DNA from 2 places in the Streptomyces sp. NPDC014734 genome. Region 2 is predicted to be linked to the other one. Evidence: predicted binding sites of a transcription regulator. Region 2 holds the regulator's gene; the other holds the start of a gene.
The links. The regulator HrcA, encoded in region 2, represses chaperone genes, less so after heat shock. The targets are predictions, from matches to a motif close to TTNGCACTCNGNNNNNCNGAGTGCNAA.
Positions count from the first base shown of each region.

Region 1 (7,459 bases), on a different contig from region 2:
AGTTCACCGCGATCTGGAACAACTTCTTCCTCCCCCTCGTGATGCTCTCGGACCGCAAGCTCTTCCCGCTGAGCCTCGGTCTGTACTCCTGGAACACGAACACCCACGGCGAGCCGAGCTTCTACCCGCTCGTCGTCACCGGTTCGCTTCTCGCCGTGATCCCCCTGATCGTCGCCTTCGTCTCGCTCCAGCGGCACTGGAAGGCCGGCCTGACCGCCGGCAGCGTCAAGTGACCCTTCCCACGAGCCCCCCACGAGCCCCGAGGAGTACGGGTTCCACCATGCCCCACGCCACTGACAACCGGCCGACGTCCCTGCTCGCGATGGGTCCCGGCATAGCCGACCGCCTGCTGACCGACCACCACCGCGCCCGGCTGGCCGCCCTCACCCGCACCGACCCGTACCTCGTCGCCCACGACCTGACCGACCCCTCGCCCGAGGTGGCCGCCGCGCTCGCCGAGGCCGAGGTCCTGTTCACCTGCTGGGGCGCGACACCGCTCACCGCCGAGGTGCTGGCGGCGGCACCCCGGCTGCGGGCCGTGGTGCACGCGGCGGGTTCCGTGAAGCACCACATCACGGACGTCTGCTGGGAACGCGGCATCGCCGTCACCTCGACGGCCGGGGCCAACGCCCTGCCGGTCGCCGAGTTCACGCTCGCCACGATCCTCCTCGCCAACAAGCGCGTGCTCCACTCCGCCGACCGCTACCGGGCCCTGCGCACCCAGCACGACTGGCTCGCCGAACTCGACACGTCCGGCAACTACCGCCGGACCGTCGGCATCATCGGCGCCTCGCGCATCGGCCGACGCGTCATCGAACTGCTGCGCCCCTTCGACCTGGACGTCCTGCTGTACGACCCGTACGTGGACGCTCCGGAGGCGGCGCGGCTCGGCGTCCGGCTCGCCGCGCTCGACGAGCTGTGCGCGAACAGCTCGGTCGTCTCGGTGCACGCCCCGCAGCTCCCGGAGACGCACCACCTCGTCGGCGCGGCGCAGTTCGCCGTCATGGCGGACGGGACGACGCTGATCAACACGGCGCGGGGTTCCCTTGTCGACGAGGCGGCGCTGCTGCCCGAGCTGACGTCCGGCCGGCTGCACGCGGTGCTGGACGTGACCGACCCCGAGGTCCCGCCCGCGGACTCGCCGCTGTACGGGCTGCCGAACGTGCTGCTCACCCCGCACGTGGCGGGTTCACTGGGCAACGAGCTGCACCGGATGGCCGACCATGCGCTCGACGAGCTGGAACGGTATGTCCAGGGGCAGCCGTTCGCCGACCCGGTCCGGGCCGGGGTGCTGCCGCACTCGGCGTGATTCCGCCGGCCCGTCCGGTACGTCTGAAGGCCCGCGGCCGGAGCCGCGGGCCTTCAGACGTACCGGAGCGCATGCCGGAGGCCCGGTACCCCTCGACGGGATACCGGGCCTCACTGGCTGGGCGAGAACGCGTCAGTGCGCGTGGCCGTGGCCGCCGTGACCGGCGTCGGCCTCCTCCTCGGCCGGCTTCTCGACGACCAGGGTCTCGGTCGTGAGCAGCAGCGACGCGATGGACGCGGCGTTCTCCAGCGCGGAGCGGGTGACCTTGACCGGGTCGATGACGCCGGCCTTCACCAGGTCGCCGTACTCGCCGGTCGCGGCGTTGAAGCCCTGGCCCTTGTCGAGCTCGGCGACCTTGGAGGTGATGACGTAGCCCTCGAGGCCGGCGTTCTCGGCGATCCAGCGCAGCGGCTCGACGGCGGCACGGCGCACGACCGCGACACCGGTGGCCTCGTCGCCGGTCTTGCCGAGGTCGCCCTCCAGCACCTTGACGGCGTGGACCAGGGCGGAGCCACCACCGGAGACGATGCCCTCCTCGACCGCGGCGCGGGTCGCGGAGATGGCGTCCTCCAGACGGTGCTTCTTCTCCTTGAGCTCCACCTCGGTGGCGGCACCGACGCGGATCACGCACACGCCGCCGGCCAGCTTGGCGAGGCGCTCCTGGAGCTTCTCGCGGTCCCAGTCGGAGTCCGTGGCGTCGATCTCGGCCTTGATCTGGTTGACCCGGCCCTTGACGTCGCCGGGCTCGCCGCCGCCGTCCACGATCGTGGTGTCGTCCTTGGTGACGGTCACACGGCGGGCGGTGCCCAGCACGTCCAGACCGGCCTGGTCGAGCTTGAGGCCGACCTCCTCGGCGATGACGGTCGCACCGGTGAGGGTGGCGATGTCACCGAGCATGGCCTTGCGGCGGTCGCCGAAGCCCGGGGCCTTCACCGCGACGGCGTTGAAGGTGCCGCGGATCTTGTTGACGACCAGGGTCGACAGGGCCTCGCCCTCGACGTCCTCGGCGATGATCAGCAGCGGCTTGGAGCCACCGGCCTGGATGACCTTCTCCAGCAGCGGGAGCAGCTCCTGGATCGCGCCGATCTTGCCCTGGTGGATCAGGATGTACGGGTCGTCGAGGACGGCCTCCATACGCTCCTGGTCGGTCACCATGTACGGGGACAGGTAGCCCTTGTCGAAGGCCATGCCCTCGGTGAAGTCGAGGTCCAGACCGAAGGTGTTGGACTCCTCGACGGTGATGACACCGTCCTTGCCGACCTTGTCCATCGCGTCCGCGATGAGCTCGCCGACCTGCGGGTCCTGCGCGGAGAGCGCGGCCACGGCGGCGATGTCGGACTTGTCGTCGATCGGGCGGGCGGTCGCGAGGAGGTCCTCGGACACTGCCTTGACCGCGGCGTCGATGCCCTTCTTCAGGGCGGCCGGGGAGGCACCCGCGGCGACGTTGCGCAGACCCTCGCGGACGAGCGCCTGGGCCAGCACGGTGGCGGTGGTCGTACCGTCACCCGCGATGTCGTTGGTCTTGGTGGCGACCTCCTTCACCAGCTGGGCACCGAGGTTCTCGTACGGGTCCTCGATCTCGACCTCGCGCGCGATGGTGACACCGTCGTTGGTGATGGTGGGGGCGCCGAACTTCTTGTCGATGACGACGTTGCGGCCCTTGGGGCCGATCGTCACCTTGACCGTGTCGGCAAGCTTGTTGACGCCGCGCTCAAGGGCGCGACGGGCGTCCTCGTCGAACTTCAGGATCTTCGCCATGGGAGCTGAGCTTTCCTCTCGAAACGAACTGCGCCCCCGACCGCCCGGCTGATCATGACGCACGGGGCCAGGGGCGCAGAACGGAAAAACGTGGGTGAATTACTTCTCGATGATCGCGAGAACGTCGCGAGCCGAGAGGACGAGGTACTCCTCGCCGTTGTACTTCACCTCGGTGCCGCCGTACTTGCTGTACAGCACGACGTCGCCGGTCTTGACGTCGAGCGGAAGGCGCTCGCCGTTCTCGAAGCGGCCCGGGCCCACGGCCAGGACGACGCCCTCCTGGGGCTTCTCCTTGGCGGTGTCCGGAATGACCAGGCCGGAGGCCGTGGTCTGCTCGGCGTCGAGCGGCTGGACCACAATGCGGTCCTCGAGCGGCTTGATCGCAACCTTGGAGCTGGCGGTCGACACGATCCGGTCTCCCCCTTCGGAGATCTCACGGGGTTAAGAGTCTGTGGGTGGCGACCAGGTGGATCCGTCGTCGCGGGTGCCGGACCTGCCAGTCGCACAGTACTGCTGGCACTCTCCAGGGGTGAGTGCCAGAACCGAGACTATGACCGCGATTAGCACTCGGTCAAGCGGAGTGCCAATTCAGCCAGTCGTGGCGCCCGGACGCTCCCCGTCCCGGACGACGGTTCCGGGCGGACATCGGTTCCGGCGGGGACGGTGCCGGGCGGACGACGGTGCCGGGCGGACGACGGTCCCGGCGGGGACGGTTCCGGGCAAACGACGGTTCCGGACGGACGGCGGATCCGGTGGGGCATGGGCGAGGCGACGATCCGAGCACCATGAGGGACAACGCGGAGACGGGCCGTCCCGTTCCGTACGACCGTGGGGCGCATGCCCGAAAGCCCACCCCGACCCGCCTCCGCCCTCCTCACAGGGCGCGGCGGCGCTCGTGCCGTGCCTCACGACCGTGCCGGCCTCGCACGGCGACTACCGTCGCGCGCACCCCGAGCCGATACCCGCCCCCTCGTACGACCCCGGCCGGTCCGGCCTCCCGTGTCCGAGTGGTGGGGACAGCCGGGAGTGCCGGGAGGCGGGCGGCTGATGGCAGGTGGCGGAGGTCCGCGGTCCCGGTGCCCCTCGACCGCCGCCCGGAACCCCCCGCGGGTCCGCGGGCGGGCCCGCGGCGGGTTCCGGCCGCGGATGGGTGATGTTCCGGGCGGCCTTGCGGCCCAGCCGTTCGATCGGGTCGACCGACTGCGCGCACCCGGCGGTCGCGGTCAGCAGCGCCCCGGCCGCCAGTACCCCGGCGACCAGCCGGTGCGCGCGGCTCATACGTAGTCCTCCAGCCGGGCCACGGCGAACCCCTGGTCCGTGATCGTCCGCATGACGGAGCGGACCAGGTCGGTCATGCCGACGCCCCACTCACCGCGGCCCCGGAAGTGCGTGAGGATGACGTCGCCGGGGTGCAGTGCCTGGTCCCCGCGCCACTCCATGTGGTCCGGGAACGCCTCCGCGTTCCAGAGCGGCACGGCCCTGATGCCGCAGGACCTGGCGATCCGGAGCGTGTCCCCGTTGTAGTTGCCGTAGGGCGGACGGAACAGGGCGGGCCGCTTCCCGAGCCGTTTCTCGATGACGTCCTGCTGGCCGCAGATCTCGCGCTTCTGCTCGTCGTACGAGAGCCCGGGAAGGTAGCGGTGGTGGAGCGTGTGGTTGTTGGCGGTGACGCCCAGCCGCTGCGCCTCGCCGAAGTACCCGTAATCGTCGCCCACCTCCTGGTCGGTGAGGAACGCGCTGTACGGGATGGCAAGTTCGTCCATCATCCGCAGCAGTTCGGGGTCCTTCTCGGCACCATCGTCCATGGTCAGGAAGACCACCCGGTCCTTGGTCGGAACGGTGGTGAAGACCGGCGGCAGGCCGTCGTCTCCGCCCTCGACCTCGAACCCCGCGCGGGTGGTGAGACGCGGTTTGACGGCGGGGGGCGGGGGCGCGACCAGCGGGGTGCGGACCAGCCCCCATTTCTTCGCGAGCGCCGTCCGGACGGCGGGGGCGAGTTGAGCGTTCTCGCGCGCGGGCGCGTCGGCCGGCCTGCGCGCGCGGGCGCCGGGCCGTGCCCCGGGCTGCCCGTTCGGCTGCCCGGCGGCCGGGGGCGGGGCCGCGTGGCCGGGGCCGGTGTCCGGCCGTTTCCCGGTCTCCGAGGCGCAGCCCGAACCGACGGCGGCGACCAGAAGCCCTGCCAGGATCGCGCGGGCACCCCGCCTGCCGCCGGAAGGACGCGCCCTCGATTCGCACCTCATCATGGCTAATTTTCCTTTTGTCGCATAAATGGCAGGGCGTCGCATACTGCCAGCGCGAGGGGGGTGGACCGGCCCGACACCACCGCAGGCCGGCCCGGTCAACCCGACTGGCCCACCGTCCCGGCTGGCTCACAATGGGGCGGGTGAACGCTTTCGCCCCGCACGGCCCGTCCGAACCGCACGGCCCGTCCGAACCGCATCACCCGTCCGCGCCGAACGATCCGTCCGGACCGGACGCCCCCTCCGGACCGGACGCCTCCCACGGACCGGACGGCCCGCTCGCCGCCTTCCTGGCCCTGCGCACCCCCGAGGGATCGGCGCTGCTGGAGGAGCTGCGGTCGTACGACCCCGCCCAGGAGCTGGCCGTCGCCACCCGGCTGCGCCGCACCCACCCGGCCGCCCTGGTGTCGGCGGCGCTGGGGCAGGCACGGCTGCGGCAGCGCGCGGTGGCGAAGTTCGGCGCCGAGGACGCGTACCGGATGTTCTTCACGCCGAACGGCGTCGAGCAGGCGACCCGGACGTCGGTGGCCGCCCATCGGGCGCGCAGGCTCGTGGCGGCGGGCGGGGTGCGCCGCGTCGCGGACCTCTGCTGCGGGATCGGGGGCGACGCGATCGCGTTCGCGCGGGCGGGCATCGCGGTCCTCGCCGTGGACCGGGACCCGCTGACCGCCGAGGTGGCCCGCGCCAACGCGGCGGCGCTCGGCCTGGCGGAGCTGATCGAGGTGCGGTGCGCCGATGTCGCGACGATCGACACCTCGCCGTACGACGCGGTCTTCGTCGACCCGGCCCGGCGCGGCGGCCGGGGCAGGATCTTCGACCCCGAGGCGTACTCGCCGCCGCTCTCCTGGGCGACCGCGGCCGCGCTGCGGGCCCCCCGCGCCGCGCTGAAGATCGCCCCCGGAATCCCGCACGAGGCGATCCCGGCGGAGGCGGAGGCCGAGTGGATCTCGGACGGCGGCGACGTGAAGGAGGCGGTGCTCTGGTTCGGCGACGGCTTCGCGGCCGGTTCGTTCCGGGCCACCGTGCTCCCGGCGGGGGCCGGCCTGTGGTCCGCGTCCCCGCTGCCCGCCCCGCCGGTCGGCCCGGTCGGACGCTATCTGTACGAGCCGGACGGCGCGGTCATCCGCGCCCACCTGGTCGCCGACGTCGTGGCCCGGTGCGAGGGCCGGCTGATCGACGAGACCATCGCGTACGTGACGAGCGACCGGCCGTACACGTCCCCGTGCACCACCGGGTACGAGATCACCGACCGGCTGCCGTTCAACATGAAGCGGCTGAAGGCGTTGCTGCGGGAGCGGAAGGTCGGAGTCCTGACGGTGAAGAAGCGCGGCTCGGCCGTCGAGCCGGAGGAGCTGCGCCGCCGGATGAAGCTCCAGGGGCCGAACACGGCGACGGTCTTCCTGACCCGGGTGGCCGGGGCGCCGACGATGCTGATCGGCCACCCGATGACGGACCCGGCCTGACCGGCCCGGCCGGGGCGCAGACGGCCGGGCCGTCCGGTCAGGCCAGGTCGGTGGGGCCGGTCAGGCCAGGTCGGTGAGGTCGTCGGCGTACACCTGCGAGAGCGGCTGCGGGCCCACGTACTGCTGGCAGTTGCACTGCCCCGGCTCGAAGCGGACCGGCTTCTTGGCCTCGTCCCAGGCCGTCGGCACCTCGACCCGTTCGTGACACCTGCCCTGCTTGTCGTGCTTGGCGAGGTGGTGGGTGCAGCCGCAGACCGGCTCCGGCGGCCGCTCGGCGGCCTCGACGGCCAGCCGCTCCCGGCGGGCGGCCTCCAGGAGTTCCAGCTTGCGGGTGTGCCGGTTGCGCAGCGCGGTGCGGGCGTTGTCGACGGCCCAGCCGAAGCCACCCGTCCAGAAGATGATGAGCACCCACCAGTACCACGCCATGAGACGCCCCCCTGTTTCCGGTCCTCGCGTCCGGCGTCCGGTGCCCGGTCCGCGTGTTCCGGCCAGGATAGGACCGCGGTCAGCGATGGGCGCCGCCGCCGAGGGAGAACAGCGGTTCCGGCGCGGGAACTCCGACCAGCACCCGCGCCACCCAGCGGCGGTGGGCGAACGCCTTGACGATCCCGATCAGCCCGGTGATCCAGGCGATCATCCCGAGTCCCATGATCAGCGCGACGAGCCCGTAGGGGTCCCCGAGCCCCTCC
Region 1 covers NZ_JBIBYN010000006.1:200,905-208,363, reverse strand. The annotation lists gene ACF1CT_RS13055 (carbohydrate ABC transporter permease) at 1-233, shown strand, start outside; gene ACF1CT_RS13050 (hydroxyacid dehydrogenase) at 281-1,309, shown strand; gene groL (chaperonin GroEL) at 1,442-3,067, opposite strand; gene groES (co-chaperone GroES) at 3,167-3,475, opposite strand; gene ACF1CT_RS13035 (hypothetical protein) at 4,001-4,345, opposite strand; gene ACF1CT_RS13030 (polysaccharide deacetylase family protein) at 4,342-5,310, opposite strand; gene ACF1CT_RS13025 (methyltransferase domain-containing protein) at 5,442-6,770, shown strand; gene ACF1CT_RS13020 (hypothetical protein) at 6,831-7,196, opposite strand; gene ACF1CT_RS13015 (hypothetical protein) at 7,276-7,459, opposite strand, start outside.
Region 1: groES (co-chaperone GroES) is a predicted target of HrcA. The motif match lies at 3,628-3,654, and genes of this name have one in related genera.

Region 2 (7,459 bases):
CTGCTCCGGCCCGACGGCGCGGTGCGCCCGGCCGCCGAACCGCAGATACTGCTCGGAATCTTCGACGACGTCGCCTACGAGAGCCAGAGCTTCGAGCTGGCGCCCGGCGACAGCCTGTTGTGCGTCACCGACGGGGTCACCGAGCGGCGCTCCGGAACGCTGATGTTCGACGACGGGGACGGCCTGGCCCTGGCCCTGGCCGACTGCGCGGGCCTGTCGGCGGACGGCATAGCGGACCGGATCAAGCGGGCCGTGCACGAATTCGCCGAGCGTCCGCCGGACGACGACCTGGCGCTGCTGGTGCTCCAGGCGGGGTGAGGCCGGGCCCGGCCGGGCGGGAGCGGGCGGGCCCGGGCGACGTATCCGCCCGGGGGCGGTCCGGGTGTGTCCGGGTGGTTCCGGCCGACGAGCGACAATGGGCGGTATGCCTTCCGTACTGCCCGATGGTGAACCCGTACCCGACGACGGGGCGCTGCCCCGTCATGCCCTGGAAGGCGCCGCCGACCGGCCGCTCGGCTTCTACCTGCACGTGCCCTACTGCGCGACCCGCTGCGGATACTGCGACTTCAACACGTACACCGCCACCGAGCTGCGCGGCTCCGGCGGCGCACTGGCCTCCCGGGACAACTACGCCGGGCACCTGATCGACGAGATCCACCGCGCCCGCACGGTCCTCGGCGACGATCCGCGCCCGGCCCGCACGGTCTTCGTCGGCGGCGGGACGCCGACCCTGCTGGCCGCCGCCGACCTGGTCCGGATGCTGGGGGCGATCCGCGACGAGTTCGGGCTCGCGGACGACGCCGAGATCACCACCGAGGCCAACCCGGAATCCGTCGGTCCGGCCTATCTCGCCGAACTGCGGGAGGGCGGCTTCAACCGGATCTCGTTCGGCATGCAGAGCGCCCGGCAGCACGTGCTGAAGGTCCTGGACCGCACGCACACCCCCGGGCGCCCCGAGGAGTGCGTCGCCGAGGCCCGCGAGGCGGGCTTCGAGCACGTCAATCTCGACCTGATCTACGGCACGCCCGGCGAGTCCGACGACGACTGGCGGGCCTCGCTGGACGCGGCGATCGGGGCGGGCCCGGACCATGTGTCGGCGTACGCGCTGATCGTCGAGGAGGGCACCGGACTGGCTCGGCGCATCCGGCGCGGCGAGGTCCCGATGACCGACGACGACGCCCACGCCGACCGGTACCTGATCGCGGAGGAGGCGATGACCGCGGCGGGCTTCTCCTGGTACGAGGTGTCGAACTGGGCCCGCACGCCCGAGGGCCGCTGCCTGCACAACGAGCTGTACTGGCGCGGTGCCGACTGGTGGGGGGCCGGACCCGGGGCGCACAGCCACGTCGGCGGGGTGCGCTGGTGGAACGTGAAGCACCCCGGGGCGTACGCGCAGGCGCTGGCCGAGGGGCGGTCGCCGGGGGCCGGGCGCGAGATCCTCTCCGCCGAGGACCGGCGGGTCGAGCGGATCCTGCTGGAGCTGCGGCTCGTGGACGGCTGCCCGCTGTCGCTGCTGAAGCCGGACGGGCTGGTCGCGGCGGGACGCGCGGTCGGGGAAGGGCTGCTGCGGCCCGAACCGTACGAGCGGGGCCGGGCGGTGCTCACCCTGCGCGGGCGGCTGCTGGCGGACGCGGTGGTGCGGGACCTGGTGGACTGAGACTGGACGCGCCGGACGGGACGGGACGGGGCGGGCGGAGGGCCGCGCGGGCGGGACGGGGGCGCGGACCGCGTATCGGCACCGCCCACCGCCCCCGGAAACGCCCCGCGCTACCCCTCCGGTGCCGTCACGAAGTCGATCAGGTGTTCCACGGAGCCCAGCAGGGACGGCTCCAGATCCCGGTAGGAGCGCACCGAGGACAGAATGCGCTGCCAGGCCGCGCCGGTGTTCTCCTCCCAGCCCAGCGCCCGGCACACCCCGGTCTTCCAGTCCTGGCCGCGCGGCACCGCCGGCCAGCCGCCGATGCCCACGGACGACGGCTTCACCGCCTCCCACACGTCGATGTAGGGATGGCCGACCACCAGCACGTTCGCGTCGGAGACCTGTTCCGCGATCCGGGACTCCTTGGAACCGGGGACCAGGTGGTCCACCAGGACGCCCAGCCTGGCGTCCGGGCCCGGGGAGAAGGCGCGCACGACGGCCGGGAGGTCGTCGACGCCCTCCAGGTACTCCACGACCACGCCCTCGATCCGCAGGTCGTCGCCCCAGACCCGCTCGACCAGCTCCGCGTCGTGCCGGCCCTCCACATAGATCCGGCCCGCCCGCGCCACCCGGGCACGCGCCCCGGGGACCGCGACCGATCCGGACGCCGTGCGCGCGGCACGTGCCGGGGCCGCCGCCGTCGGGCGCACCAGGGTGACCACCCTGCCCTCCAGCAGGAAGCCGCGCGGCGTCATCGGGAACACCCGGTGCTTGCCGAAGCGGTCCTCCAGGGTCACCGTCGGGCCCTCGGCCGTCTTCTCACAACGGATCACCGCACCGCAGAACCCGGTGGCGACCTCCTCCACGACCAGATCGGCTTCCGCGGGGACCTCGGGAACGGGGGCGGACCTCTTCCACGGCGGGGTCAGGTCCGGCTGGTAGCTGCGCATCGCACGACGATAGGACGGGAAGGGGGCACGACACGCCGGAGGGCCCGTCTCCCGTTCCCCCGGCCGGTGGTGGAACGCGGGGAACGTCGGGCGCGGCCGTCGTGGAACGGGGAAGGCCACGCGGCCGTCGTGGAACGCGGGGCGTCAGGCGCGGCCGTGCGGGGCGGCCAGCCAATCGCGCTGGGCCCGCACGAACGCCGCGTCCACCACCGCTCCGTGCCCCGGCACGTACAAGGCGTCCTCGCCGCCGAGCGCCAGCAGCCGGTCCAGCGCGTCCGGCCAGCGCGACAGGGCAGCGTCCCGGCCCGCCTGCGGTTCGCCGGACTCCTCGACCAGGTCGCCGCAGAAAACCACCGCCGGGGAGCCGGGCACGACGGCCACCAGGTCGTGGCCGCTGTGCGCGGGGCCCAGGCTCGCGAGCAGCACCCGGCGGCCGCCGCCCAGATCGAGCGTCAGCGCGTCGGCCACCTCGTGGTGCGGCGCCACCAGAGCCTCGACGGCCGCCGCCGCGTCCTGCTCGGACACCCCGTGACGTACCGCGGAGGAACGGATCGCGTCCGCACCGTGCCTCATCAGCGCGGCCATCCCGGCAGCTCCGTACACCTCGGCGCCGGGGAACGCGGCGGTGCCCAGTACGTGATCGAAATGCGGGTGGCTGAGTGCGACATGCGTCACGTCCCGGCCGAGCAGGGTCCGCGCCATGTCCCGGATCTCCGCACCCTCGCGGAGCGTCGATCCGGTGTCGCAGAGCAGCACTCCGTCGGCCCCGGCCACCAGCGCGACCGTCGCGTCCCACCCGGGAAGACGACGCCGGCCCACACCGTGACCGAGTCGCTCCCAGCCGAACTCTTCCCAAGACACGTCCATACCGGGACGCTACCGGCAGAGGCCCGCACGGTCTCACGAAGGTCCGGCCGGTTGCTCTTGCTAGGTCCCCACTCGACCGCCGTACACTGGCCGGGGGATTGCTGGCACTCGCGCCGACAGAGTGCCAGGGGGATTCCCGGGAAAGAAACGGGCGGGGCCCACGCACGGCCCGAGAACCACCGCTGAACGACTACTTGGAGGTGCGCGCGATGCTCAGCGAACGCAGACTCGAAGTGCTGCGCGCCATCGTCCAGGACTACGTCGGCACCGAGGAACCCGTCGGCTCCAAGGCGCTGACCGAGCGGCACAAGCTGGGGGTGTCCCCGGCCACCGTGCGCAACGACATGGCGGTGCTGGAGGACGAGGGCTTCATCGCCCAGCCCCACACCAGCGCGGGCCGCATCCCGACGGACAAGGGATACCGGCTCTTCGTCGACCGGCTCGCGGGCGTCAAGCCGCTCTCGTCGCCGGAACGTCGCGCCATTCACAATTTCCTCGACGGCGCGGTCGACCTCGACGACGTCGTGGGCCGCACCGTCCGGCTGCTCGCGCAGCTGACCCGGCAGGTCGCCATCGTGCAGTACCCCTCGCTGACCCGGTCGACGGTGCGGCACGTGGAACTGCTGTCGCTGGCACCCGCCCGGCTGATGCTCGTGCTGATCACGGACACCGGCCGGGTCGAGCAGCGCATGGTCGACTGCCCCGCGCCGTTCGGCGAGACCTCCCTCGCAGATCTGCGGGCCCGGCTCAACAGCCGGGTCGTCGGACGCCGTTTCACGGACGTCCCGCAGCTCGTGCAGGACCTGCCGGAATCCTTCGAGAGCGAGGACCGGGGAACCGTGTCCACCGTGCTCTCCACCCTGCTCGAAACCCTCGTCGAGGAGACGGAGGAGCGGCTGATGATCGGCGGCACCTCCAACCTCACCCGCTTCGGGCACGACTTCCCGGTGATGATCCGGCCGGTGCTGGAGGCACTGGAGGAACAGGTCGTGCTGCTGAAGCTGCTCGGCGAGGCCAAGGACTCGGGCATGACCGTACGCATCGGGCACGAGAACGCCCACGAAGGACTGAACTCCACGTCCGTCGTCGCGGTCGGCTACGGTTCGGGCGACGAAGCAGTCGCCAAACTCGGCGTGGTCGGACCGACCCGCATGGACTACCCCGGAACGATGGGAGCGGTACGCGCAGTGGCACGTTACGTCGGACAGATCCTGGCGGAGTCGTAAGTGGCCACGGACTACTACGCCGTACTCGGCGTACGCCGCGACGCGTCCCAGGACGAGATCAAGAAGGCATTCCGGAGGCTCGCCCGCGAGCTGCACCCGGATGTGAATCCCGATCCGAAGACCCAGGAGCGGTTCAAGGAGATCAACGCCGCCTACGAGGTGTTGTCGGACCCGCAGAAGAAGCAGGTCTACGACCTCGGCGGCGACCCGCTGTCCGCCTCCGGCGGCGGCGCCGGCGCGGGCGGCTTCGGACAGGGCGGCTTCGGCAACTTCTCCGACATCATGGACGCGTTCTTCGGCACGTCGTCGCAGCGCGGGCCCCGCTCGCGCACCCGGCGCGGCCAGGACGCCATGATCCGGCTGGAGATCGACCTCGCCGAGGCCGCGTTCGGCACCACCAAGGAAATCCAGGTCGACACGGCCGTCGTCTGCACCACGTGCAGCGGCGAGGGCGCCGCCCCCGGCACCTCCGCCCAGACCTGTGACATGTGCCGCGGTCGCGGCGAGGTCTCGCAGGTCACCCGGTCCTTCCTCGGACAGGTCATGACCTCGCGGCCCTGCCCGCAGTGTCAGGGCTTCGGCACGATCGTGCCGACCCCGTGCCCGGAGTGCGCCGGGGACGGCCGCATCAGGTCGCGGCGGACACTCACCGTGAAGATCCCCGCCGGTGTCGACAACGGCACCCGCATCCAGCTCGCGGGCGAGGGAGAGGTCGGCCCCGGCGGCGGCCCGGCCGGCGACCTGTACGTGGAGATCCACGAGCTGGCGCACCCGGTGTTCCAGCGCCGCGGCGACGACCTGCACTGCACCGTCACCATCCCGATGACGGCGGGCGCCCTCGGCACCAAGGTGCCGCTGGAGACGCTCGACGGTCTGGAGGAGGTCGACATCCGGCCCGGCACCCAGTCCGGCCAGTCGGTCCCGCTGCACGGCCGCGGCATCACGCATCTGCGGGGCGGCGGTCGCGGCGACCTGGTGGTGCACGTCGAGGTGATGACCCCGACGAAGCTCGACCCGGAACAGGAACGACTCCTGCGGGACCTGGCGAAGGCGCGCGGTGAGGAACGGCCCACCGGCCAGTTCCAGCCCGGCCAGCAGGGGCTGTTCTCCCGGCTGAAGGACGCCTTCAACGGGCGCTGACGCCGTGCGGACATCCTCCGCGATCGTGGGACGGGCCCGCTCGACGGGCCCGTCCGTCGTCCGGGGCGCAGCGGGCCGCAGGCCGCGCACGACGCACCGCGCCGAACGTGACACGATGCGGTCATGTCCTCCGTGTTGACCGATCTCTGCCGGTATCCGATCGTGCAGGCCCCGATGGCGGGCGGCGCGTCCGGCCCGCAGCTCGCCGCCGCCGTCTCCGAGGCGGGCGGACTGGGGTTCCTCGCCGCCGGGTACAAGACGGCGGACGGCATGTACCACGAGATCAAGCAGTTGCGCGCGCTGACCGGCCGGCCCTTCGGCGTCAACCTCTTCATGCCGCAGCCCGCCCTCGCCGACCCCAGCGCCGTCGAGGTGTACCGGCACCAGCTCGCCGGTGAGGGCGCCTGGTACGAGACCCCGCTCGGCGACCCGGACGACGGAGGCGTCGACGACGGCTACGAGGCCAAGCTCGCCGTCCTGCTGGACGACCCCGTCCCGGCCGTCTCCTTCACCTTCGGCTGCCCGGCCCGCGACACCCTCGACGCGCTCGCCGCTGTCGGCACGTACACCGTCGTGACGGTGACCACGCCCGAGGAGGCGCAGGCGGCGCAGTGGGCGGGCGCCGACGCGGTCTGCGTGCAGGGGGTGGAGGCGGGGGGCCACCAGTCCACCCACCGCGACGACCCACTGACCGACGGCACCGGCATCGGGCTGCTCTCCCTGGTCGCGCAGGTCCGCGAGACCGTGGAGCTGCCGATCGTCGCCACCGGCGGACTCATGCGCGGCGCCCAGATCGCCGCGGTGCTCGCCGCGGGCGCGGCGGCGGCACAACTGGGCACGGCGTTCCTGGTCTGCCCCGAGTCCGGCGCGAACCCGCTGCACAAGCAGGCACTGACCAACCCGCTCTTCGCGGGGACCACCCTGACCCGGGCGTTCTCCGGGCGCCCCGCCCGCGGCCTGGTCAACCGCTTCATCCGCGAGCACGGCCCGTACGCCCCCGCCGCCTATCCGCAGGTCCACTACCTGACCGCCGGTCTGCGCAAGGCCGCGGCCAAGGCCGGGGACGCCCAGGGCATGGCCCTGTGGGCCGGGCAGGGACACCGGATGGCACGCGAGCTGCCCGCCGGCCGGCTGGTCGGGCTGCTCGTCGAGGAACTGGACGCCGCGCGGGCGGCCATGAGCACGGGGAGCGCCCAGTGACCGCACCGGTCTTCGTCGTCGAACGGGTCCCCGAGGGGCCCGAGTTCGTGCTGGAGGGGCCCGAGGGACGGCACGCCGTCGCGGTGAAGCGGCTGCGCCCCGGCGAGGACGTGGTGCTGACGGACGGTCACGGCAGGTGGACGGAAGGGGTCGTCGCCGCGGCCGAGGGCAAGGACCGGCTGCACGTCACCGATCTGGTGGCCGTCCACGAGGAGGCGGCGCCCGCGCCCCGGATCACCGTCGTCCAGGCCCTGCCCAAGGGCGACCGCGGCGAGGTCGCCGTCGAGACGATGACCGAGACCGGAGTCGACGCGATCGTGCCCTGGCAGGCGTCGCGCTGCGTCACCCAGTGGCGGGGCGACCGCGGCCTCAAGTCCCTCGCGAAGTGGCGGGCCACCGCCCGGGAGGCGGGCAAGCAGTCGCGCCGGGTGCGCTTC
Region 2 covers NZ_JBIBYN010000007.1:100,583-108,041, reverse strand. The annotation lists gene ACF1CT_RS14035 (SpoIIE family protein phosphatase) at 1-318, shown strand, start outside; gene hemW (radical SAM family heme chaperone HemW) at 416-1,657, shown strand; gene ACF1CT_RS14025 (DUF3097 domain-containing protein) at 1,768-2,589, opposite strand; gene ACF1CT_RS14020 (MBL fold metallo-hydrolase) at 2,734-3,456, opposite strand; gene hrcA (heat-inducible transcriptional repressor HrcA) at 3,666-4,682, shown strand; gene dnaJ (molecular chaperone DnaJ) at 4,683-5,822, shown strand; gene ACF1CT_RS14005 (nitronate monooxygenase) at 5,946-7,022, shown strand; gene ACF1CT_RS14000 (16S rRNA (uracil(1498)-N(3))-methyltransferase) at 7,019-7,459, shown strand, end outside.